DNA from 4 places in the Pseudoalteromonas sp. SG44-5 genome. Region 1 is predicted to be linked to each of the others. Evidence: predicted binding sites of a transcription regulator. Region 1 holds the regulator's gene; each other region holds the start of a gene.
What was found. Region 1 encodes FliA, which starts transcription of late flagellar genes. Its sites were predicted from a motif close to CTAAAGNTNNNNNNNNNNNNGCCGATA; they were not measured.

Region 1 (6,021 bases):
CACGCGGAAAACGGCCAAATACTTTTTTGATTGGCTGCATTCGCGTTTTCATTACCGCGCCTTGCAAATCAGCTGTAACAACATCTAAGTTAGATATTGCTTTACTCATAGATTCACTTTCTGAACTGGTGGCTAAACTCACTAAACGATTACGTACTAATACAAGCTCGCCCACCATATTCATAATTTGATCAAGGCGTTTAGTATCAACCCTTACTGTCGTTTCAGCTTGTGCAGGCGGCGCTTTTTTAGCAACTGGCGCAGCGGTATTGGTATTAGCACTTGCTGCTACAACAGCCGCTTGTGGCTGCTTAACTTTATCAACTGCTACTGGTGAGGCTTTAACTACAGCTGCTTTAGGAGCCGTAACTTTATTTACAGGTGCAGGTGTTGCCGCGCTTTCTTTAGATTTTGGCGCCGCTCCCTTGCCATGCAGCTCATCTAGTAAAGCTTCAAACTCATCGTCACTTATTTCATCATCGTTAGTGCTAGCAGCCGGACTTTGAGCTGCTTGAGGTTTTGGGGTTTTATTTACCGCACCAAAACTTCCTACTCCATGAAGCTCATCTAATAAGCTATCAAATTCATCGTCGGTAATATCGCCACTTAAGTCGCTGCTATTACTTAATGACTCTTTTATTGCAGGGCCTTTACCTTTGCCATGAAGTTCATCAAGTAAGTTTTCGAATTCATCTTCGCTAATTTCATCAATATGCGCATCGTTTGCTGTAGCGTTTGTTGCTGCACTGGGTGCATCAAACAACTCATCAAATGCAAAAGGGTCATCATCTAAATTAGCATCTTGCGTTATTACTGGCGCAATAGTGTCACCACCAAGCTCTTCTTCTGTGGGCGGTAAACCTAATTTATGTAATATTTCGAGTAACTGAGGATCGGCAGGCTCTGGTTGCTCACGATTTTTAATCGTAGCAAACATTTCGTTAATAGTATCAAGTGCTTGAAGTATAACATCCATTAACTCAGAGTTAACTGTTCGCACTTTTTGACGCAGTAAGTCAAACACGTTTTCTGCGCCATGACAGGCATCTACCAGCTCTGACATCGCTAAAAAGCCCGCGCCACCTTTAACAGTGTGAAAGCCTCTAAAAATAGCGTTCAATAATTCAGTATCTTCTGGGTTATTTTCCAGTTCAACTAATTGTTCAGATAAAAGCTCAAGGATTTCTCCAGCTTCAACTAAAAAATCTTGTAATATATCTTCATCGACTTCAAAGCTCATGCAGTTACTCTCCTATTAGAAGCCCAAACTTGATAAAAGATCATCAACTTCGTCTTGATCAGATACAACATCATCACGCGATTCTTTATCAATAATAGGGCCTTCTGGGCCTGCTAATGCTTGTGCGGCAATCGAGTTTTCTGTTTTTTGTTGCTCTTGGTTATCGTTTTCATCTTGTGCTGCAAACGCAGTTAACAGATGAATTAAACTTTCTTCAACTTCGCGTACCAGCTCAATAACACGGCGAATTACTTGTCCGGTTAAATCCTGATAATCTTGAGCCATTAACACATTAGTCATTAATACTTGCAACTCATCGGTTTTAAGATGCGAGCTGTTCATAAATTTATCAATGCTATGACACAATGTTTTAAATTCACCAAGTTCAAGATCGCGGCTCATTAACCGATCCCAGGTTGGCTTGATATGCGAAATATCATCAGCTAATTGCTGGGCTAAAGGCAGGCTCGCTTCAACCGCATCCATGGTTTTGTTGGCGGCATTTTCTGTCATTTCTATGACATAGTTAAGTCGCTTTTTAGCATCCGGAATGGCATCAGTGGTTAAATCTGTTATGCGGGTGTCAAGCTCAAAACCCTTTAAAGACTCGTGCAACTGGCGCGTTAATTTACCTACTTCTGCAAACAAATATGATTGTTCTTGAGAAGCAGTTTCTAAAATTAACTGATCAGCTTTATGTTGCTCACCGTTTTCTAAAAAAGTGACCAGCTGACGTGCTTGCTCTAAAGTAATCTGAGGCGCAGCAGGTGCTGACATAAGCCTCTCCCCTTATTAACCTAAGCGTTCGAACACTTTTTCTAATTTAGTTTTTAATGTACCCGCAGTAAATGGCTTAACAATATAACCATTAACACCTGCTTGGGCTGCTGCAATAATTTGCTCTTTTTTAGCTTCTGCAGTAACCATTAAAACCGGAAGATGCTTTAATTTGTCATCTGCGCGTATTGCTCTTAACAAGTCAATACCTTGCATGCCCGGCATATTCCAATCTGTTACTACAAAGTCAAATGATTGATTTTGCAACATAGGTAAAGCAGTTGAGCCATCATCTGCTTCTAAAACATTGGTAAACCCTAAATCACGCAATAGGTTTTTAATAATACGTCTCATCGTTGAAAAGTCATCAACAACAAGAATTTTTATGTTTTTATCCAAAACATCCTCCAGTGAGGCCTAAACCTGTATTTACTTACTTCTAATTTATCCAGTCATTGATTTTTGCTTTTAGCTTAATCATCGCCTGACCATGTATCTGACTTACACGCGACTCACTTACATCGAGTATCTGTCCAATTTCTTTTAAATTCATTTCATCGTTATAGTACAACGAAAGCACCATTGCATCTCGCTCTGGTAGGGATTTAATTGCACTTAATAAAGATTCATTAAACCTTTCATTTTTAACATTATGAAAGGGTTTGTCTAGTGCTAAATCGTGCCCAACAGGTGTTATAACATCCTCATCAATACCTAAATCTTCTATTCCTAAGATTTTACTGGAATTAACATCGGTTAAAATATGATGATATTGCTCTAGTGTAATTTCAAGCTTTTGGGCAACTTCACTGTCTGTAGGTTCACGATTCAGGCTGCTTTCTAATGCTGAAATAGCTTCTATAACCTGGCGGCTTTTACGATGTACTGAGCGAGGAGCCCAGTCTCCACGGCGCATTTCATCAAGCATAGCGCCCCGAATACGAATACCCGCAAAGGTTTCAAAACTAGCGCCTTTAGTGGCATCAAAGTTTTTTGACGCCTCTATTAATCCTATCATTCCTGATTGAATTAAATCATCGAGTTGTACACTAGGGGGTAAACGAGCAATTAAATGACATGCTACTTTTTTTACTAATGAAGCATGCTTTTCAACAATCATATTTAAATTTTGTGTTGATTCATATCCCATAGCTCTATTCACCAATGTAGTCATAGTTAGCCGTTAACGAGTTTCTCAATGAAAAATTCTAAATGACCCGAAGGCTGGTTCGGTATTGGCCACTTTGTTATTCTTGTTGCTAATGTTTTAAAGGCAAGTGCAGCTGGAGAACTAGGAAACAGTTCAACAATTACTTTTTGACGACGTGTTGCTTTGCGCATATTTTCATCATAAGGAACGGTTGCAACCAGCTCCATTGATATATCTAAAAATCGGTCTGTAACCTTTGATAGCTTTGCAAATAACTCTTGCCCTTCGCGTAATGAACGCACCATATTGGCAACAATTTTAAATTTATACACGCCATGTTCGCGGCTTAATACTTTGATCAGTGCATAGGCATCGGTTATTGAAGTAGGCTCGTCACATACCACAACCAAAACATCTTGTGCAGCGCGAGAAAAACTCAGCACCATATCCGATATACCGGCAGCGGTATCAACAACTAATATATCAAAATCAGTATTGAGTTCGCTAAAAGCACGAATAAGCCCAGCATGTTCTGCAGGCGACAACTCAACCATACTTTGTGAACCCGAAGTCGCTGGTACTATTTTTATCCCAGCGGGGCCTTCTACTAGTATTTCATCAAGCTCACATTCGCCAGATAACACATGCGATAAATTACGCTCAACACGTAGTCCAAGCATTACATCACAATTGGCTAAACCCAAATCGGCATCAAGCACTAACACTCTATTGCCTTGCTGACCTAAAGCGATCGCAGTATTTAACGATACATTTGTTTTTCCAACGCCACCTTTACCGCCAGTGACGGCGATAACCTTAACGCCGTTATTATTATTTTTGCTCATTTTACGCAGGCCGCTTGCTTGATCTAATACTGTGTTAATCATACATCTCTACTGTGCTCGACGCCACTGATTGGTGTCGTGAATGTTGTACTTTTGTTCTCTTTAAATATAATTGCTCAGCTTTTTTCACTAGTTTTTCTGCATTTGCAACTCGAATATCTTCAGGTACTCGTTGACCATTAGTAAGATACCCTATTGGCAGGCGATTTTGAATCGCAATACTAATTATCTCGCCTAAACTTAATGATTCGTCGAGTTTAGTGAAAATACAACCGCTTAACTGTACTTTTTTAAAGTGTCTTACGGTTTCTTGTAACACATTTATTTGCGCAGTGGCACTTAATACTAAGTAATTACGAATATCCACACGCTGATTACGCATTAAGGTATTTAACTGCTCAGTTAAACGTAAATCACGTTGGCTCATACCTGCGGTATCTATAAGTACTAAGCGCTTGTTACGTAAATGATATAACACTTCAGCCAGTTCGTTCGCATCTTTAACTTGTTTAACCCCACAGCCAATAATACGGCCATATGTTGCAAGCTGCTCGTAAGCACCAATTCTGTAAGTATCGGTAGTAATTAGCGCTACTTTATCAGCACCATATTTTTGTGCACCTAATGCCGCGAGCTTAGCCACTGTCGTAGTTTTACCCACACCGGTTGGGCCAACTAATGCGTAAACACCACCTTGGCGCAAAATTTCGTTATTCGTGGTTTGCATCTGATCTTCAACCATAGTTAACAGCGCTTTCCAGCCCTGCTGACGCGGAACATCTTCAGGTACAAAACAAGCCATTTGCTCAGCAACTTCTTTATCGATTCCCATGCCTACTAAGCGGTCAATCATGCATGCGCGCGTTGGGTCACGGCGCGCCATATCTTGCTGCATTAAACCCGACACTTGGTGCTCTAATAACTGGCGAATTGCGTTCATTTCTTCACGCATTGTGCTCATTGCTTCACTTTCGGTATTTTTAGTCGTGTGTTTTTGCGCAACTGGCGTGTCTAACTCATCAAAATCACGGTCTAGGTCATCAAAACCTAAGCTGTCAGCTTGCGTTTGTGGGCGTGCTTGCGCAGCTTCTTCACGCGCAAACATATTTGTAGGGCGTTGTTTAGCGACCGGCTCTTGATAATGCTCTGAGGTGTCTATACCTGATTGCGAAAACATTGAAGCCAATTCTGCTGAACGTGGACGCGGCGACTGGCGCTCTAATAATGCTTGTAAGCTGTCGGCTACCTTTGCTTGTGGCTCAGGTCTAGCACGCTGTGGCTCTGGTTTTACAAAGTTATGCATGCTTTGCGAGTGGGCAGAATGTGCCGTACGCTGCTGCAGCGGCGCACTTTGTTGTGGCGCGGCGGCTTTAGGGGCTGCTTTGTCATAATCAACCGCTGCGACAATTTCTACGCCGTTTGCGAGTTTTTTATTAGACATAATAACCGCATCAACACCTAGCTCATCTTTAACTTCTTTAAGTGCTGTGCGCATATCTTTAGCAAAAAAACGTTTAATCTTCATGGTTTAACCCCTTTAAAATCTTATTGTTGGCCTACTGAGCTAACAATCTTGATCTGCCTTTCGTCTGGTATCTCTTGATAAGACATCACTCGCAATCCTGGAATGGTGTACTTAACAAAACGAGATAACACAGTGCGTAACATTCCTGACGTTAACAGTATTGAAGGTTCACCGGCCATTTCTTGATTTTGATGCGCTTCGTTTAATGACACTTGAAGTCGCTCTGCAAGTCCTGGCTCTATTCCGGCACCTTCGTCGCCTGCATTTTGTAATGACTGATGCAACATCTGTTCCAACTCAGGCGCCAAGGTTATGACAGGGATTTCTGAAGACATGCCCACTGCATCTTGAACTATTAATCGACGCAGTGAAATACGTACCGCAGCGGTTAAAACATCTGGGTCTTGGCTACGTGGGCCATACTCTACAAGGGTTTGTACTATTGAGCGCATATCACGAATAGCTACACCTTCGTTTAATAAAT
Region 2 (6,021 bases), on a different contig from region 1:
CTTCATTGCTGTCATTTGGCACTAACGGCCGGGTTTCAGCACGCCCTACTACCATCATTCTATTTTTATCAAATCCAACTACTTTTTGCAGCTCACTGGCTACTGCAACTGCACGCTTAGATGAAAGATCCCAGTTATTAATATATAACTCGTTTGAAACCTGAAAATCGTCAGTATGCCCAGACACGGTAATTTCTCCAGGCACATCTTTTAATAGCACGCCAATTTCTTGAATAATGGGTTTAAACTTAGGTTGTAAAAATGCGCTACCCGAAGGGAAAGAGCCATTTTCACGAATACGAATAATTATTTGCTGCCCTAATGATTCAAGCTCTATGGCACCATCAATTATTTGTTTTTCTAATTGCTGAGCGATTTTTTTAACTAAGTCGTTTGTTTGCTGTTGATCGGCCGCTGAAATTGCTTGCTCCGATGCTTGCTCTTTGGAAGTACTACGCGACTCGCCACCACGTTTATCGCCCTGCTGCTCTTGCCTTCCGCCTGCTGAGCTTTCATCACCTGCCTGAAACTCTAACATTTGCTGGGTCATTTCTACCGTTTGCTGTTGAATTGTTTCAATTGGGGTAGGCTCTGGCTTGCCCGGAGTAAACTCCATAGCAATAACTGATGTGCCTTTGGGAATATCTTTAACTTCTATTTTATTTTGTACACCAAATGCAAATTTCATCGAACCGGCAATTTGTTTAAATTTAAGTACATCCATTTCAGAAAACGCAAGCAAGAGCACAAAAAAGCACATTAATAGCGACATTAAATCTGCGAATGTCCCCATCCACGCAGGTAAACCTGGGGGTGGGCACTTGCACTCTTGATCAGACATAGTTAATCCTCAGTGTTTACTTTACGTTTTGATTCAGCAAGATAGTTTTTCAAAATACCTTCTATTACTTTTGGATTTTGACCATCTTGAATACCTAAAACCGCATCTAAAATTAAACGTTGATTCATTGCCTCTTCGTCTTTACGCAGCTCCAATTTTGTTTGAATAGGAATAGCGACTACGTTAGCTAAAAATGCGCCGTATAATGTGGTTAACAATGCCACCGCCATAGCCGGACCAATTGCTTTAGGATCATCCATATTAGATAACATCGCAACTAAGCCTATTAAGGTGCCTATCATTCCCATTGCTGGGGCTATATCACCCAAAGATTTAAATAAAGTAGCACCCGACTCATGCCGTGCTGTAGTTAATGAAATATCTTTTTGCAGTGTGGCCCGCACTACGTCTGCGTCGTGGCCATCTACTAGCATGTCAACGCCTTTGCGCATAAATGGATTCGGTATTTCTGCCTCTTCAAGTGCTAAAAACCCGCCTTTACGTGCTGAATCTGCAAGTTCAACTGCTTTTTCGATTAACTCTTCTGGCGACTCAAGCTTAAACATAAACGCTTTGGTAACCACCTTACCTATGCCAAAAAACTGTGACATAGTAAAGTTTGATAAAACGATAAATAATGAACCGCCAAATACGATTACAACAGAGGGCGTGTTGTAAAACATAGCCATTTCACCGCTACTACTCATAAACATGGACATGACAATTAAGCCAATTGCGCCAAGGATCCCAATAATGGTTGCTAAATCCACATTCCCTCCAAAAGTTTTTGCTTTTATATGCAAACGTTTGTTATTAATTGTTTATCGGCAAGATACTGAATTGCTTAAGCCATTTTTTATAGATAAACATAAAAAGCTGGATTAAGCACTATTCTAGATCAACTTGTGTTATCTATCTAATTATCAATTTTTTAAAACATAAAACGTTTATTAACGAAAAAACCATTTCATCCTTTGACCTAGTTTAGCATTCCCCCTAAAATTGACTTCTAAATTTATTATGTAAGTTGAAATAAAGATGGCGACTAAAAAACCTGAAAACTTAAGTTTCGAGCAAGCACTAGAAGAATTAACAACAATCGTTAGTGAAATGGAACAAGGTGATTTATCGCTTGAGCAGTCATTAAAACAGTTTGAGCGTGGCATTGCTTTAGCAGGCGCATCGTCTAGTAAGTTGCAACAAGCTGAGCAAAAGGTGGCTATTTTAATGGGCAAAGATGAGAAGTCTGTATTAACCGACTTTGATAATGATATGGAATAGCCGTGACTATTAAAGAACTTATTACACATGCTCAAACTGATGTAGCCAATACTCTTAACCTTTATTTTGACCAATCGCTTAATACTGACGAGACCATAAAAGCCGCCACCCATTATAGTTTAATGAATGGCGGCAAAAGATTGCGTCCTTTTTTGGTTTACGCAACGGGTAAAATGCTCGGCGCAGATAAACAAGATTTAGACGTACTTGCTGCAGCTATAGAATGTATTCATAGCTACTCGTTAGTTCACGATGACTTACCAGCTATGGATGATGATGAATTACGTCGCGGACGCCCAACCTGTCATATCGTGTACGGCGAAGCACACGCAATTTTAGCCGGTGATGCACTGCAAGCTTTAGCATTTGAGTTAATCGCCAAGCATAATTTTAACTGTAGTGCTCAAGCTCAAGTTAAAATGATTGCTGAACTGGCACATGCCTCTGGGTTACAAGGTATGGTGGCAGGCCAAGGGCTTGATATTGCAGCTACTGATAAAGTAATAACCGTGGCTGAACTTGAGCGTATTCATAAGTTAAAAACCGGTGCGCTAATAAGCTGTGCAATTACACTGGGGGCTTTGTGCTCGAACAATGTTAGTCAAAACACGTTAGAAAATTTAGCCACTTTTGGCTATGCCATAGGGCTTGCATTTCAAGTACATGACGATATTTTAGACGTAGAAGGCGATACCGTTACTTTAGGTAAGCCTCAAGGGTCAGATATCGCTGCGAATAAAGCGACATATCCCGCTTTATTAGGTATGCTAGGCGCTAAAGAAAAAGCGCAAAACTTAATACAACAAGCCCATGCAGCGTTAGCAAATATAGACGCCGATACCAGTGCTTTAGCGTCACTAGCTAACTATTTAATTGAACGTGACCACTAAACACGGCTTAAATGTATTGCAACTTAGCACTAAAATTATTACTGAACATCAAATAACTCAAACAACGCGTTTGCACAGTTAGTTGATGTTAGCGAAGGACATATATAAAACCATGACACTTGATAGCAGCAAGTATCCATTACTTAATTTGGTTAACGAACCAGCCCACTTGCGAGACTTAGCACAAGATAAGCTTCCTGCATTTAGCCATGAGTTGCGTGACTACTTACTCAACTCGGTATCGCAAAGTAGCGGGCATTTAGCGTCTGGTTTAGGTACCGTAGAGCTCACTGTGGCACTACATTATGTGTATAACACCCCAGATGATCGCCTTGTATGGGATGTAGGCCATCAAGCTTACCCACACAAAATACTCACCGGGCGTCGCGATTTAATGCACACCATTCGTAAAAAAGATGGCTTGCACCCTTTCCCATTTCGCGAAGAAAGCCAATACGATACGTTTAGTGTGGGCCATTCTAGTACCTCTATTTCAGCTGCGTTGGGCATGTCTATTGCTGCGCAAAAAGAAGGTAAAGGACGCAAAACGGTTGCCGTTATAGGCGATGGTGCTATTACAGCAGGCATGGCGTTTGAAGCCATGAACCACTTAGGTGATGTAAAATCAGATATGTTGATCATTTTAAATGACAACGAAATGTCGATTTCTGAAAACGTTGGCGCGTTAACAAATCACTTTGCCCGTATTTTATCGGGTAGCTTTTATACTAACATTCGCGAAGGTAGTAAAAAACTACTCTCGGGTGTGCCACCAGTTAAGCAACTTGCCAGTAAAATGGAAGAGCATATTAAAGGGATGATGATCCCTGGTACCTTCTTTGAAGAATTAGGCCTAAATTATATTGGCCCAATTGATGGCCATGATGTAAACATGTTAGTAGATACGCTGCGTAATATGCGTAACTTAAAAGGCCCGCAATTACTGCATATAAAAACCCAAAAAGGCAAAGGGTATAAACCCGCTGAAGCCGACCCTATTGGCTATCACGGCGTACCTAAGTTTGATCCTAATACATCAAGTTTACCTAAATCAAAACCCGGTGCGGCTACATTTTCTAATGTATTTGGCGACTGGTTATGCGACATAGCAAAGCAAGACAGCAAGCTTATGGCGATAACACCGGCTATGCGCGAAGGCTCTGGCATGGTGCGTTTTTCAAAAGAGCATCCTGATCAGTATTTTGATGTTGCGATTGCCGAGCAGCACGCTGTAACCCTAGCCGCTGGTTTTGCTTGTGAAGGCTTAAAACCCGTTGTCGCAATTTACTCAAGCTTTTTACAACGTGCGTACGATCAGCTAATTCACGATGTAGCGCTGCAAAACTTACCTGTGTTATTCGCTATTGACCGTGCTGGTATTGTTGGCGCAGACGGCGAAACACATCAAGGTGCGTACGATTTAAGCTTTATGCGCTGCATTCCAAATATGGTCATTATGGCGCCAAGCGATACAAATGAGTGTCGCCACATGTTATATACTGGTTATCAAGCAAATTGTCCTGTTGCTGTGCGTTATCCGCGTGGTAGTGCTGGTACGGCAGAAATTGCAACTAATATGCAATTACTTGAAATTGGTAAAGCCGATGTTGTTAAGCAAGGTGCTAAAGTGGCTATATTGTCATTTGGTACATTACTTGAAAACGCGCAACTAGCAGCTGATGAACTCAATGCGACTTTAGTTAATATGCGCTTTATTAAACCGCTTGATACTGCGTTACTCAATGAGTTAATAAACAGCCACGATGTAATAGTAACGCTTGAAGACAATGCAATTTCTGGCGGTGCTGGCTCTGCGGTTAATGAGTATTTAGCAACGCAAAAAGCACAGGTTAGCATTCTTAACTTGGGTATCCCTGATGAATTTATTAAGCACGGTACACAAGACGAAATGCACGACGAAATGGGCTTAGGCGAGCAAGGAATATTAACTGCTATCAAAGCGTTTATTAATTAACCCCCTACTCATTTAAAGCATATTAAAAAAGGAGCCTAGGCTCCTTTTTTAATATCTAAATATTAGTTACTTATCGCATCCATACTTTAATATCAGCTAAACCATTGGCTTGTAGCAAGCCTATTTGCTGTTCAACATTAGGGTTTTGCTCAAACTCAAACGCATCTAACTGCTCATCAAAGGTAATATTAGCGACCCCATCGCCACCGCGTTTTTTAACTTGATGCAGTGCAATATCAGCTAAATTAATCGAGGTTTCCCAGCTAATAACTTGGCCACCTAATAATGGTAGCGGATAAAACGACCAACCAATTGAGGCCGAAATATGAGTGCTTTTACCATTTGGCAATTGAAATCCATGTTCGGCAATTCCTTGGCAAAGATCCGACACATAGCTGTCAATTAAGTTACATTTAAAGTCACGTAATAAAAGTAAAAATTCATCGCCGCTCCAACGTGCCACATAATCTGAGCCCTGAGTACGCGAATTAAGTAATACCGCCATTTGCTGCAAACAACTATCTCCGGCAATTGGCCCATACGCATCGTTAATACGGCTAAAATTATCTAAGTTTATAATTAATAATACTAGCGACTTGCCCTGCGCTTGCAGTGACTGTGAGTTACGCTGAAAATGTTCAATATCTTTAGGTAGTTGGTCGAACAAAAAGCGGCGGCTACGTAACCCTGTAAGCTCATCTGAATGGCTCACCAGCTTAAGCTGTGAGTTAACCTTATTAAGCTTATCGTTTGCTTGGCGAAGCTCTAAGGTACGATCAGTGATCAACCCTTCTAACACTTCTTGTTTACGGCGCTCTTGCGCTCTAAATACCCAAAACACTAAATAAAACAATAAAACGAAACCACTTGTGATCAGTAATCTAAAGTAAATTGTTTCATCAAAACGCTCAGGTACTACAAAAGCGTAATCAACAGATTGGGCTATGTTCCAATCCTCGCCTTGGCGTTTTGTTTCTAACTGAAACAAAAATGCACCGGCTGGAAGGTTGGTATAAATAGCTTCGCGGCGAGTA
Region 3 (6,021 bases), on a different contig from region 1:
ATTAATTACAGCAACCACGCTGGTTATTGCAACAGTTGCAGTGGCAACCGCAATTGCAACAAATGTAAGCCCAGCAGACGCATTTTCGTCTGCGTAAATTAGTGGGGAAGTTGCTACAAAACGGGTTGCTGCCATACCCATATAATGCATACCAGTAACAGCAAAGCCTAATATAACGGCGCTGGTTGAACGAATTTGTAACTGTGATAACCGAGGGAAAATTCTTTCAAGGTTAAAGTGGCTATATAAAGCAATAAACGATAGGGCAACGGCCACTAAAATAGACAACCCAAACATAACTGGGTCATACCGTAGCATAGGCGCAAGCTCCATCGCTGCCATACCACTGTAATGCATAGTGCCAATACCCGAGCCTAATAATACTGAGCAAACAGCTAATACTTTAAAGTTACCATTACTTTTTACCAGTATAGATACAGCATATTGGCATGCCAAAAATGCCGGTATAAAAGAGAGTAAGGTAATAGTTGGGTTATATTTAATGTTAGTACACAAGGAAAAAGCTAACATACCAATAAAATGCATGCTCCAAATGCCCGCAGAAAAAACAGCTGCAGCGGTTACAGTAGCTAAACGTTGATAGCTTGGGAAAGTAGTTTTTTTAGCTAAATCAATGAGTTTTGTAGTAAAAAAAGCGGCAAATATGACTATTAAAACTGAAAGAGAAACCAAAAGGGGATCGTAAACCCCGTTTATAATTAAACTAGGATCTTGGTCAGTAATAAAGAAAGCTGATAACATGGCGGCTCTAAATAGGCATTTTAATCGTGTAGTTTAATAGAATTAATTAATTAATAAACCGTTAATTTTATGATTGCTTATTAAGCTATAAATAAACAACACGGCATTAACTAACCATTAGACGAAAAGTAGCCCCTAGCTAGTATAGTGTGAGAGATTAATTTGTTTGCCTACCAACTAAAAAAAAGTACCCGACGAAAGACCGTTGCTATTAAAGTACATAATCAAAATGTGACGGTATATGCCCCCCATCACGTACAAAAAAAAGTGCTCGATAACTGGTTATTAGAAAAAAAATCATGGGTTGAGGCGCAGCTGCAAAAACAGCTTACTTTGGTTGATACAAAACAGTATCCACTTAAGGACAAAAAGATCTGGGTTTTTTCAGAAGCAATTAATTTAACGTTTCAGCAAGGCAATACCTCTACAGTGGAGCGCCAACAAGATGGCCTGCTTATTACCGTTTCTGCTCGTGTTAAGCATCAGCAGCAAAAGTACCAATTACTTTTAGAGGCGTATTTAAAAGAGCAGTTAACCGCATACATTGAAATGCGACTTAATGACTTTTGCACGCTGATGCAAGAAGCGCTGCCTAACGATTTAAATATTGCAGTTTATAAACGCAAATGGGGAAGTTGTAATAGTAAAAGGGCGTTAACATTTAACTTATTATTGATTGGTGCACCGCATAGCATTATTGATTATGTAATAGTGCATGAGCTGGCGCATTTACGACATTTAAATCATAGCAAAGCATTTTGGCAGCGCGTAGCACAATTTTGTCCCGACTATAAAGCAAGTACGTTATGGCTAAAACAATATGGTATGAGTTTACAATGGGTATTTTAATGTTTAACTAAGAAAAAACACGGAGATTACTAACAAGGAATGTAGTAACTATATAAGTAGAAAATAAGTAGAAAAGTGGTGGAGGGAGCTGGATTCGAACCAGCGAAGGCTGAGCCGTCAGATTTACAGTCTGATCCCTTTGGCCGCTCGGGAACCCCTCCACACTAATTTTGTTACATTTGGCCCCACTTAACTTAGCGGTAAGAAAAGTGGTGGAGGGAGCTGGATTCGAACCAGCGAAGGCTGAGCCGTCAGATTTACAGTCTGATCCCTTTGGCCGCTCGGGAACCCCTCCAATGCAACGGCGCTGATAATAGCAAACATCGTATTTAAGTAAAGAAAAAAGCTAAAGAAAAATGAAATAAAGCCGATAAATAGGTATTACTTACTTCAATCGGCTAAAGTCTATGCAAATCGGTGATTTGTTAATCACAGAGAGTCAGCTCAACACTCGACTTAATAAAAGTGTGCATGAAAAGCGCCGAGGAGAGTTTGCGCTTTTACTCGCTATGCTATCTCATGATGCACTCGATTTTAGCCAATTCCATTTACCAAAAACAGAAATTGAAGATTCAACTGTTGGCGAAGATACCCTTCGCAAACAAATAGGAGCAGGTCCAAAGCAACTTTTAGCGCCAGATAAGTTTGATATCTTGATAGGGCAGTTTAACGCCTCACTATTAATGCAAGCAGGGGAACGCGCTGGAATGAGCGATATTAAATTAAATCACTGTTTAAACCCTGAACCATTGTTTATAAGAGATGATGTAAGCCATATTCCGCTTCAGGTGCGTGATAATTGTGAATTAGCAGTGCGCAGGCGTATAAATAACACACAAACGCAACTATCTAACCCGCAACTCGATGCTGCTGCCTTTTACGAAAGCCTAAATAATGATGCGCTTCACCACCCATTGCATTTAGTAAGCGCTTAATTATAAAGCGTACGCTGTAACTGCTTTGATATTGCAATAACCAATCATATTAATAGAACTTGGCAAACGATTGCGCCATCACTCTAACTATTAAGTTACTTGTCTGTAATATAAAGCCGCTAACTCTCTACACTTAAGCGCATTTTAGCGATACTTTATTTTATTAATGGATTAATAATTGATTTAATATAAAAAAAGCATCCAAAAATTAAATGCAATTGCTATAATAGGCTCAAATGGTATGACATTAAATGCCGTTATCATTAAACCAAGGTAATTAGGAACGTAATGAAGAAAATATTCACGCTAAATCACGAGAAAATCAAATATCCTCGTATGGTTGACGCCGCAAAGCATGAAGTGAAAAAATATTTGAAAAGAGAGCGTAACAAAACTCTACCACTCGATGCTGATTACTGGGCGTTTGATTGTAAGTTTGGTAATACCGCTGAAGATGCACAAGTAGTGCACGTTGCAGAGCTTAGTAATCATATAAGCGAAATAGAAAAGCAAAGCTTAACTTCTTTTTATGTAGAAATATTAGCGCGCCCAGCTCAACGTCAACAACCAGATTTGGATGACGACGAATAAGACGCTTATAAAGTAATTTGCGTAATTTTTAAAATGGGCCTAGTGGCCCATTTTTTGTTTGTACGTTTATACAAACGCGATTTAAACCTTGAGCATTCAAGTACAAGCAGCTTATAAGCAGTGCTTACTTTCAGTATTACCCTGAAAATTATGGCCGTGATTTTCTAAAACAATTAACAACAACTCTGTATCGCCATTTTTATATTTGGTTGTAAGTTTGATTAAAAACCCAACTTTAATACATTTGCATAACATAAGACTGTATTATACTGTGTTAGTTGATAATTATAGAAAACAGTAGTATTTATGCCATTAAATTATGCCGATATCGATTTAAAACTTAGCCTTAAAACCTCAAAAGTTCTCATTGTTGATGATCAGTTACTTAGCATAATTGTACTGAAAAAAATATTATCAAAGCACTTTATTGTTAACACCGCCAACAGCGGTGAAGAAGCAGTTGAAATATGTAAATCTAATACTCCCGATATCGTACTGCTGGATATTTCAATGGATGGCATATGCGGTATAGAAACCTGTTTAAAACTTAAAACGACGACACAAACCCAAGACATTCCCGTTATATTTGTTACCTCCTTTGAAAACCAAGAAGAGGACTGCTGGGAAGCGGGTGCGGTAGACTTTATTCAAAAACCGATTAACCCAGAAACCTTATACAGAAGAGTAAGAGCGCACTTAACTATTAAGCTGCAACATGACTTATTAAGTCAAAAAGTGTTTCTTGATGACTTAACTAAAGTATTTAACCGTCGTTATTTTGATACTCATATTAATAAAATACAATTGAGTGCATTAAGAGAGAATACAGAATATGCTTTATTACTTATGGATATTGATTACTTTAAGCAATACAACGATATTTATGGACACGTAGAAGGCGACGTTGTTTTACACTTAGTTGCTCAAACAATTGCCAACAGCCTGCAAAGGCCAAGCGATTTTGTTGCCCGCTATGGCGGCGAAGAATTTGTGGTTGTGCTACCCCATACCAACGAGGAAGGCGCTCGCTGTGTTGCTGAAAAAATTAAAAATAACATATATGGCTTAGGTGTTTTACATAAGTACTCAGAGTTTGAATTTGTCACTATAAGTATAGGTGGAGCTACGTTATTGCAATCAGACGAAGGCAACATGGATATTTTGCAACGCGCAGATAAAAAAATGTACGCCGCTAAAGCACAAGGGCGAAATACAGTGTGCTTTTAAAGCGCAGCGAACCCAATACCAAAATATACGGTAGAGCAGTTATTAACACAGGCCTATAGGTATGTAAATTGCCAATAGTTGCTCGAAAGTAAAATTTTATTTTAGCCATACACATCGCCTGTAACAGCCAACCCTAGGCATGGCTATTGGATGTATTTAAGGTTCAGTTGCCTGTAATTACCTACTTTACTCACTGCACAGCTGCAGTTTGTTATACGCTATGACACTTTTTATATTTTTTGCCACTTTGGCAAGGGCAGTTGTCATTTCTGCTTATTTTAATATCGGCTACCGGAAATAGTGTGCCTTCAAGGTAGCGCCACTGCCCATCTTGTTTAATAAACAACGACTTTTCGTGCAACTCGCAATATAGGTTTTGGTAAAAGTAATTTACTTTAAATGTTACAAAGCCTTCGCTTGCATCGTGCTCAGTGTCGATGACGGTTAGCTTTATAAAGCGGCAGCTATCAGCAAAGTCTTTAATCTCTTTTACAGGGTTTTCTGCCTGTTTTTCACTTGCATAAGTTTGATAAACATAAGTTGCATTTTTAAGTACATATGCACTGTAGCGAGCACGCATAAGTTGCTCAGGTGTTTCAGCTATTTTTGATGCTAAATGAAGTGGTTCACAGCAGTCAGCATAATTTTGCTGGCTGCCACAAAAGCAAGGAGAAGTCGTTAATGAGGTCATAATATTAATATAAAGTGTTTAAAACACGAGTTTAACAAGCTTATTGAGTTAGTGGTATCTCAAGGTTGTGAGTATTTTTAGTAAAACAGTAAAGCTTAGTATTTGTAGTGCTTAAATTTAATGATAGCTGTGTCAGCTGTTGATCATTAATAATATCAGTCCAGGTAATAACCGCAGCAAAGTTTCCGTTGTGCAGCGCCGAGCTAAGTACATACTCTAAGTTTACTAAATGTTTTTGCCTGATCACCAGTAATTTGCTGGTGTCAATGGAGCATGAATCAAGCAAGGCTTTACTCGGTACATGGTCAGGGGCAATCAGCAGTGTCCATGCATTTAAGCTGTTGTATTGGTGTAATACTTTAAGCAATTCAAAGGTTGCTGAAATTTCATCTTCAATTTGAATTAAATTTACACAATCACTTTTATCGTCTTGCTGATAACTTTTAACGGTTCTTACGGTAATAGGCTGTAACATAAATTTCTCACTCACTGGGTTTTTATACAGTACCTATGTACAGTAGTTTATACAGTGTTATGGTGCAAGTGTTTTTTTGCTAATTATTTGTACAGCCATTCAGTTTTAAATTTTTACACGGATAAAAAAACAAAAATAACTATTAAAAACAGAGCGTTAATATTTTAGGTATATATTTATATTTTTTATTAAAGTTATGCGGCGAATAGCACCTATACAGTACTTTATGCTCTATTATTTACGTTAAAGTAAAGCTGATTGCTCAGCATATAAGCACGGTAATTATTATTTTTAAAACCTGAAGTACATACGTATTACCGTGTCATATTTATTATTTCAGCTACTTCAATAACTTAATGCATAACAAGGTAAAATGTCCGGTATTTCGCTATTTTTATGCTAAAATCTCGCCACTTTTTACTACCTTAAGTTTGTTATGCTCGAAGCCTTATTTAAAATCCGCGCAAATGATTCCTCAGTACAACGTGAAT
Region 4 (6,021 bases), on a different contig from region 1:
CAGTCAGCCATGTTTGATAAAGATACCTATACAGTATCGTATGATGAAAAACGCGGTGAAAGCCGTGGCCCACGCTCGCGCAAAGTGGCACATGAAGATTTAGAAATAGGCGACTGTATTGACTGTAATTTATGCGTGCAAGTATGCCCAACCGGCATAGATATTCGTAATGGCTTACAAGCAGAGTGTATTAACTGTGGCGCTTGTATTGATGCATGTGATGGGGTGATGGATAAAATGAATTATCCACGCGGACTTATTTCTTATACCACTGAGCGAAACTTAGAAACGCCAGAGAATAAAACCAACCCACTGCGGGCAAAAATTATTGGCTATATAGTGATCCTGGTTATTTTAACCAGTGCCTTGGTTGCCAATATTGCGCTGCGTAAAACGATGGAATTTGATATTATTCGCGATCGTAATCAGTTATATAGGGTTGATTTTGAAGGGTTGGTAGAAAACACCTACACCTTAAAAGTGATCAACAAAGCGCAGTATGAGCAAACCTTTACAATTAAAGTGCAAGGGCTCGATAACTTTAAGTACATAGGTAAACAAACGTTTAGGGTTAACGCAGGGCAATCGCACAATGTGCCTTTATCACTGGTTATGGATCCGTATGACTTAAAAGCGCCAATGACAGAATTTAACTTTGTGCTATCGCCGGTAGGCGAGCCCGACAATCAAATATCACAGTCGAGTAACTTTTTTAAAGCGCGGTAAAGTTTAACAAAAAGCGGGGTGTTCCCCGCTTTTATTTTATATAAGAAGTGTATGAGTAAATTTAGCTTTATTGATTTAACCCCAGATCTAATTCTTGATGCCATAGAAAGCGTTGGTATTTATGTTGAGTCTGGTTTATTGGCATTAAATAGTTACGAAAATAGGGTGTATCAATTTGTAGCTGAAGGCGGAAAACGCTACGTTGTTAAATTTTATCGTCCAGAGCGTTGGAGCGAGGAGCAAATACAAGAAGAGCATGACTTTGCCTTTGAGCTAGCAGAGGCCGAAGTACCGGTTGTTGCGCCAATGGAATATAACGGGCAAAGCTTATTTGAACACCAAGGCTATTTATTTACTTTATTTCCAAGTGTTGGCGGGCGTTTATTTGAAGTCGATAACTTAGATCAACTTGATGTACTAGGGCGCTTAATTGGCAGAATGCATCAAGTTGCTAAAACAAAACCATTTACACAAAGGCCCACCCTAACCTGCGAAGAGTACTTACATACAGCAAAAGTTCATCTGCAAAAAAGTAACTTAGTACCTATGGGATTAGAAACTGCTTTTTATACCATTTTAGATTTGGTTATTAAGCAGGCTCAAACACAGTATACCAATGTAAAAACGATACGTTTGCATGGGGATTGCCATGCTGGCAATATATTATGGGCAGGCGATGCGTTAATGTTTGTTGATTTAGATGATAGTCGCCAGGGGCCACCCATTCAGGATCTATGGATGATGCTAAGTGGCGATCGACAAACGCAGCTGTTACAGTTAGATACCTTAGTAACCGCCTATGAAGAATTTTGTGATTTTGATCACTCGCAGCTTAAGTTGATCGAACCACTTCGAGCTATGCGTATCATCCATTATATGGGGTGGGTTGCAAAACGATGGAGCGATCCGGCTTTTGTGCGGAACTTTTCATGGTTTGCAGATGACAAATACTGGGAGCAACAAATTTTAGCACTTAAAGAGCAGCTTGCCGCATTGCAAGAAGCACCGCTAAAATTATTGCCATAACATTTTATTCAAAAATATGTACAACGAGAGACTAATGCTTAAAAAATTAAAACTGAGCCTACTACTTCTTTGTCTACCTTTTGCAGCATTTGCAGCAAACTTTGAAGTAGGTAATCAATATACAGTTATCGATATCGAAAAAAGTACTACACCACAAGTTACCGAATACTTTTCGTTTTATTGCCCGCATTGTTTTAAATTTGAACCGGTTGCACACGCAATTGAAGAAAATCTACCTGCAGGTGCGGTGTTTATAAAAAATCACGTTAACTTTTTAGGCGGCGTGTCGCCACAAACACAAAGTAACTTGAGCCTAGCGTATTTAGTTGCTAAAAAGCACGGGCAAGCTGATACGATTACAGACAAGATTTTTAAAAGTATTCATGTTCAGCGCGCACCACTGACTGAAATTAAAGATTTAAAAAAATTATTAGATATAAATGGCATTAGTAGCGATACGTTTGATCAAGATATTGCCAGTATGCCAATTATTGCAGCTGAACAAGCAATGCAAGATAAACAAAATAAATACTCAAAATTAGGTGCGTTAACAGGCGTTCCTACTTTTATTGTAAACGACAAATATAAAATCAATCTAAATACCATCAAGAGCCAAGAAGAGCTTGATGAGTTAGTTTCATTTTTACTCGCACTATAAATTTTTGGAGCCATATAATAATGATAAAATTAGTTAAAGCAGGTTTACTTGCTGTATTACTACCTTTCGCTGCAACAAGTTTTGCAGCAACCTTTGAGGAAGGTGTACATTATGAGGTTGTGTCTGAGCGCGCAACTAAAAAACCAGAAGTGAAAGAGTTTTTCTCATTTTACTGTCCTGCGTGTAATAACATGGAGCCACTGGTAGCCGAGATTAAACCAATGCTCGATAAAGGCGTAAAATTTAAAAAGAGCCATGTTGATTTTGTTGGCGTACGCGATACCGAGCATCAACAAATGATCAGCCAAGCGTTAGCAACGGCTGAAGTGTTACCACAAAAAGATAAAATTATTGCGGCTATCTTTAGTCACATTCATACAAAGCGCGCAAATTTTAATGAATTAGCCGACGTAAAAGATGTGTTTGTAGCCCAAGGCGTTGATGGCGATAAGTTCGATAAGTTATTTAAAAGCTTTTCGGTACGTACATTAAGCTCAAAAATGAAGCGCGACCAAGATTACTTTAAAGAAAAAGGTGCATTGCGTGGCGTACCAACTTTTATTGTAAATGGTAAGTACAAACTACTTCTAGGTCGCGAATCGGGTATTAGCGAACCCGCAGATATCACAAATCTAATTAACTACTTGGCAAGCAAGTAAAGTTAGCCCCATAAAAAAAGCTCCTAAGGAGCTTTTTTTATGGGTAATTTTTAACTACTTATTTTAAGTATTCTTTTTTTGTAAAAATACACCCGACTCAATATGGTGCGTATAAGGGAACTGATCAAAAATCGCAAAGCGTTTAACTTCATGGGTGCGGGTTAAGTGATCAAGGTCGCGCTCTAGTGTCTCTGGGTTACACGAAATATAAATAATACTTTCGTAATTTGCTACTAAGTCACACGTTAGGGTATCCATACCGGCACGTGGCGGATCAACTAAAATGGTTTGGCAATTGTAGCTATTTAAATCTATACCTTCTAAACGAGAAAAACTGCGTTCGCCATTCATGGCTTGAGTAAACTCTTCGCTCGACATACGAATAATATCTAAATTGTCTACCTTGTTTTGCGCTATATTGTACTGCGCTGAGTGTACCGACGACTTTGATATTTCGGTTGCTAGTACTTTATTAAACGAGCCCGCTAACGCAATAGAAAAGTTACCGTTACCACAATAAAGTTCAAGTAAATCATTTTTAAGTGGCTTACATAAGTCTTGCGCCCACTCTAGCATTTTAATATTTACTTTGGCATTTGGCTGGGTAAAGCTGTTTTCTACCTGCTGATATATTAGTTCTTGGCCATTCACGTTTAAGCGTTCGGTAACGTAGTCATCACCAAGCATTTCTTTTTGTTTGCGGGCACGGCCAATAAAGTCAATTTTATACTTACTGCTTAACTTTTCTTTAAGCGCGTTAATTTCACTCAGCCAATGCTCATCAAGTGGCTTGTGATATAACAGACTCACTAAAATCTCACCGCTTAGCGTAGATAAGTAATCAATCTGAAATAGTTTACGACGCAAAATTTCACACGACTTTAAATTATCAATCATTACTTGCATCACTTCACCTACCAAAGGAGCGGCAGGGTCAAAGCTATCAACGCGAATTTTGTCTTTAGTTTGTTGATCAAACATTATATGAAACAGATCGTCACCATCGTGCCATACTCTAAACTCAGCGCGTTGGCGGTAGTTAATCGGCTCTGAGCTAAATACCTCAAGTTTATCCACACCAAAACGTTGAAATTGGGCAGCAATACGCTGTTCTTTTTCGCTTAACTGCGCATCGTACTGTGAGGTGTCTATTTTAATAACTGCCATTAACGCTATAACCTTATCTTTGAGAGCTGTTTATCGACGCTATTGTAGGGAGCGAGATGTATTTGTCTAGTTTTGATGAAATATATATTGTTTTTTTTTTGAGCATCTAGCTACAGAAATAACTTACAGTGCCGATAAGTAAGGCAAGCATAGATAGGAGTCGGATCATGAAAATCGGTAACTTTGGCTTTGTTCCAAACCACAATATTAATAAATACGGTAATAAAGGGGCTTTACAGCAACCTACAATACAGTCGCCTAAAGATAACTATCAGCATCGCGGTAAAGAACTTGCTGCCAAAGTGCTCGGTGACAAAATGGCTCAAGCTCTTGGCTTACCGATAAGCGAGCCGAAAAAAGATAAACCGCTTTTTGATTTTGATGAAATCGTTAAAAACGTTTTAGACTTCGTTACCAGTGCAGTACGTAAAGCAAAAGCCAATGGTGCCGACGATGAAAAACTCAAAGGTATGTTAGGTGATGCTCGAAAAGGTGTGCAAATAGGGATTGATGACGCGGTTGATGAATTAAAAGGCAATGGCGTGTTTAACGACGATATCGCACAGGGTATTAATAAATCTAAAGAAGGCATATTTAATGGCCTGGACAAATTTGAAGACGATTTATTTAATCCTAAACCCGCCAGTGTCTCTGTTAGCCAAGCTCAGTATGCAAGTTTAAGTAACAAAGCAGAATATAAATTTACTACCGCCGAAGGAGACGAAGTGAGTATTAGTTTTGCTGATGCTTATGAGTCACAATCAGCCAGTCGTTATCAGCAAAATGGGAATAGTGAATCTTTTGTAAGTGAGTCGTCGCAGTCTCGAGAGTTGTCATTTTCTATGTCGGTTAATGGCGATTTAAATGAGAATGAACAAAAGGCGATTAATGAGCTAATGGCTGACTTACAAAGTGTAAGTAGCACCTTTTTCAGTGGTGACTTAGATAAAGCATTTGAAGAGGCGCAAGCACTAAGCTTAGGCAACGAACAGCTGGTGGCTTTTTCAATGGATTTACGACAAACCAAAACAGTCGCTACAGTTAAAGGTTACGAAGAGTACAAGCCAGTTCCTGAAAAAGCAGTAGCTGATAAATTAGCGCCGTTTAACGACGACTTAAAAGCTGTGTTTAATAAAGCCACAGAGCTGGGCATACAAAACCAGTTATCGGGTATTGTGCAGTGGTTAAATCAAGATCAAGCAGAAATAGATAAATTGGTAGATTACACCAAAGCTATGTTCGAAAACCTTAATCAATTAAATGCAGCAACGGACGAGCTAGCCAATCAACAATAGTTGTACCACTAAACTACTTTCTTTTATAAAAATCACATGGCAAACTGCCGTTCTTAACTTAGAGTAAGGACAGTAGTTTGTCAGCGCACATAATGGTTTTTGATTCAGGTATTGGTGGTACTACGGTACTTGAACATATTCAGCAAAGTATTCCAGATGCGCAATACAGCTATTTTATGGATAATGCGCTATTGCCATACGGCGCTCAGTCACAGCAAACGATTATTAACCGCTTATGCGCACTCATTCACTTTATTAACCAGCAAGCGCTTAATGTAGATTTAATTGTTATTGCATGTAACACCGCCTCTACTTCTGCGCTTGGGGCAGTGCGCCAAATTACTACTATTCCTATAGTGGGGGTGGTACCGGCGATAAAACCTGCTGCGCAACTTACACAATCTAAACATATCGGCCTACTGGCAACTCCAGCAACTATATCAAGTCCCTATACGCGCACACTCATACAAGAACATACCAACAATATAGC

Region 2: a site for FliA is predicted at 1,664-1,690, ahead of pomA (flagellar motor protein PomA). Genes of this name have one in related genera too.
Region 3: a site for FliA is predicted at 1,958-1,984, ahead of H5079_RS00865 (VC2046/SO_2500 family protein). Genes of this name have one in related genera too.
Region 4: a site for FliA is predicted at 4,347-4,373, ahead of H5079_RS16805 (DUF5610 domain-containing protein). Genes of this name have one in related genera too.

The regions. Positions count from the first base shown of each region.
Region 1 covers NZ_JACJES010000007.1:144,216-150,236, forward strand. Annotated here, with positions in the region: gene H5079_RS10175 (chemotaxis protein CheA) at 1-1,240, opposite strand, end outside; gene H5079_RS10180 (protein phosphatase CheZ) at 1,256-2,017, opposite strand; gene cheY (chemotaxis response regulator CheY) at 2,033-2,416, opposite strand; gene H5079_RS10190 (RNA polymerase sigma factor FliA) at 2,457-3,167, opposite strand; gene H5079_RS10195 (MinD/ParA family protein) at 3,194-4,054, opposite strand; gene flhF (flagellar biosynthesis protein FlhF) at 4,047-5,537, opposite strand; gene flhA (flagellar biosynthesis protein FlhA) at 5,558-6,021, opposite strand, start outside.
Region 2 covers NZ_JACJES010000018.1:4,997-11,017, forward strand. Annotated here, with positions in the region: gene H5079_RS14475 (flagellar motor protein MotB) at 1-841, opposite strand, end outside; gene pomA (flagellar motor protein PomA) at 844-1,611, opposite strand; gene H5079_RS14485 (exodeoxyribonuclease VII small subunit) at 1,880-2,122, shown strand; gene ispA ((2E,6E)-farnesyl diphosphate synthase) at 2,125-3,012, shown strand; gene dxs (1-deoxy-D-xylulose-5-phosphate synthase) at 3,125-4,987, shown strand; gene H5079_RS14500 (ligand-binding sensor domain-containing diguanylate cyclase) at 5,058-6,021, opposite strand, start outside.
Region 3 covers NZ_JACJES010000001.1:160,442-166,462, forward strand. Annotated here, with positions in the region: gene H5079_RS00845 (MHYT domain-containing protein) at 1-762, opposite strand, end outside; gene H5079_RS00850 (M48 family metallopeptidase) at 925-1,611, shown strand; tRNA gene H5079_RS00855 (tRNA-Tyr) at 1,688-1,772, opposite strand; tRNA gene H5079_RS00860 (tRNA-Tyr) at 1,822-1,906, opposite strand; gene H5079_RS00865 (VC2046/SO_2500 family protein) at 2,019-2,546, shown strand; gene H5079_RS00870 (DUF6172 family protein) at 2,835-3,137, shown strand; gene H5079_RS00875 (diguanylate cyclase) at 3,444-4,364, shown strand; gene H5079_RS00880 (YchJ family protein) at 4,576-5,055, opposite strand; gene H5079_RS00885 (SulA-like leucine-rich domain-containing protein) at 5,096-5,530, opposite strand; gene H5079_RS00890 (NCS2 family permease) at 5,967-6,021, shown strand, end outside.
Region 4 covers NZ_JACJES010000029.1:1,237-7,257, reverse strand. Annotated here, with positions in the region: gene ccoG (cytochrome c oxidase accessory protein CcoG) at 1-726, shown strand, start outside; gene H5079_RS16825 (serine/threonine protein kinase) at 778-1,752, shown strand; gene H5079_RS16820 (thiol:disulfide interchange protein DsbA/DsbL) at 1,787-2,410, shown strand; gene H5079_RS16815 (thiol:disulfide interchange protein DsbA/DsbL) at 2,431-3,069, shown strand; gene trmA (tRNA (uridine(54)-C5)-methyltransferase TrmA) at 3,133-4,236, opposite strand; gene H5079_RS16805 (DUF5610 domain-containing protein) at 4,404-5,531, shown strand; gene murI (glutamate racemase) at 5,609-6,021, shown strand, end outside.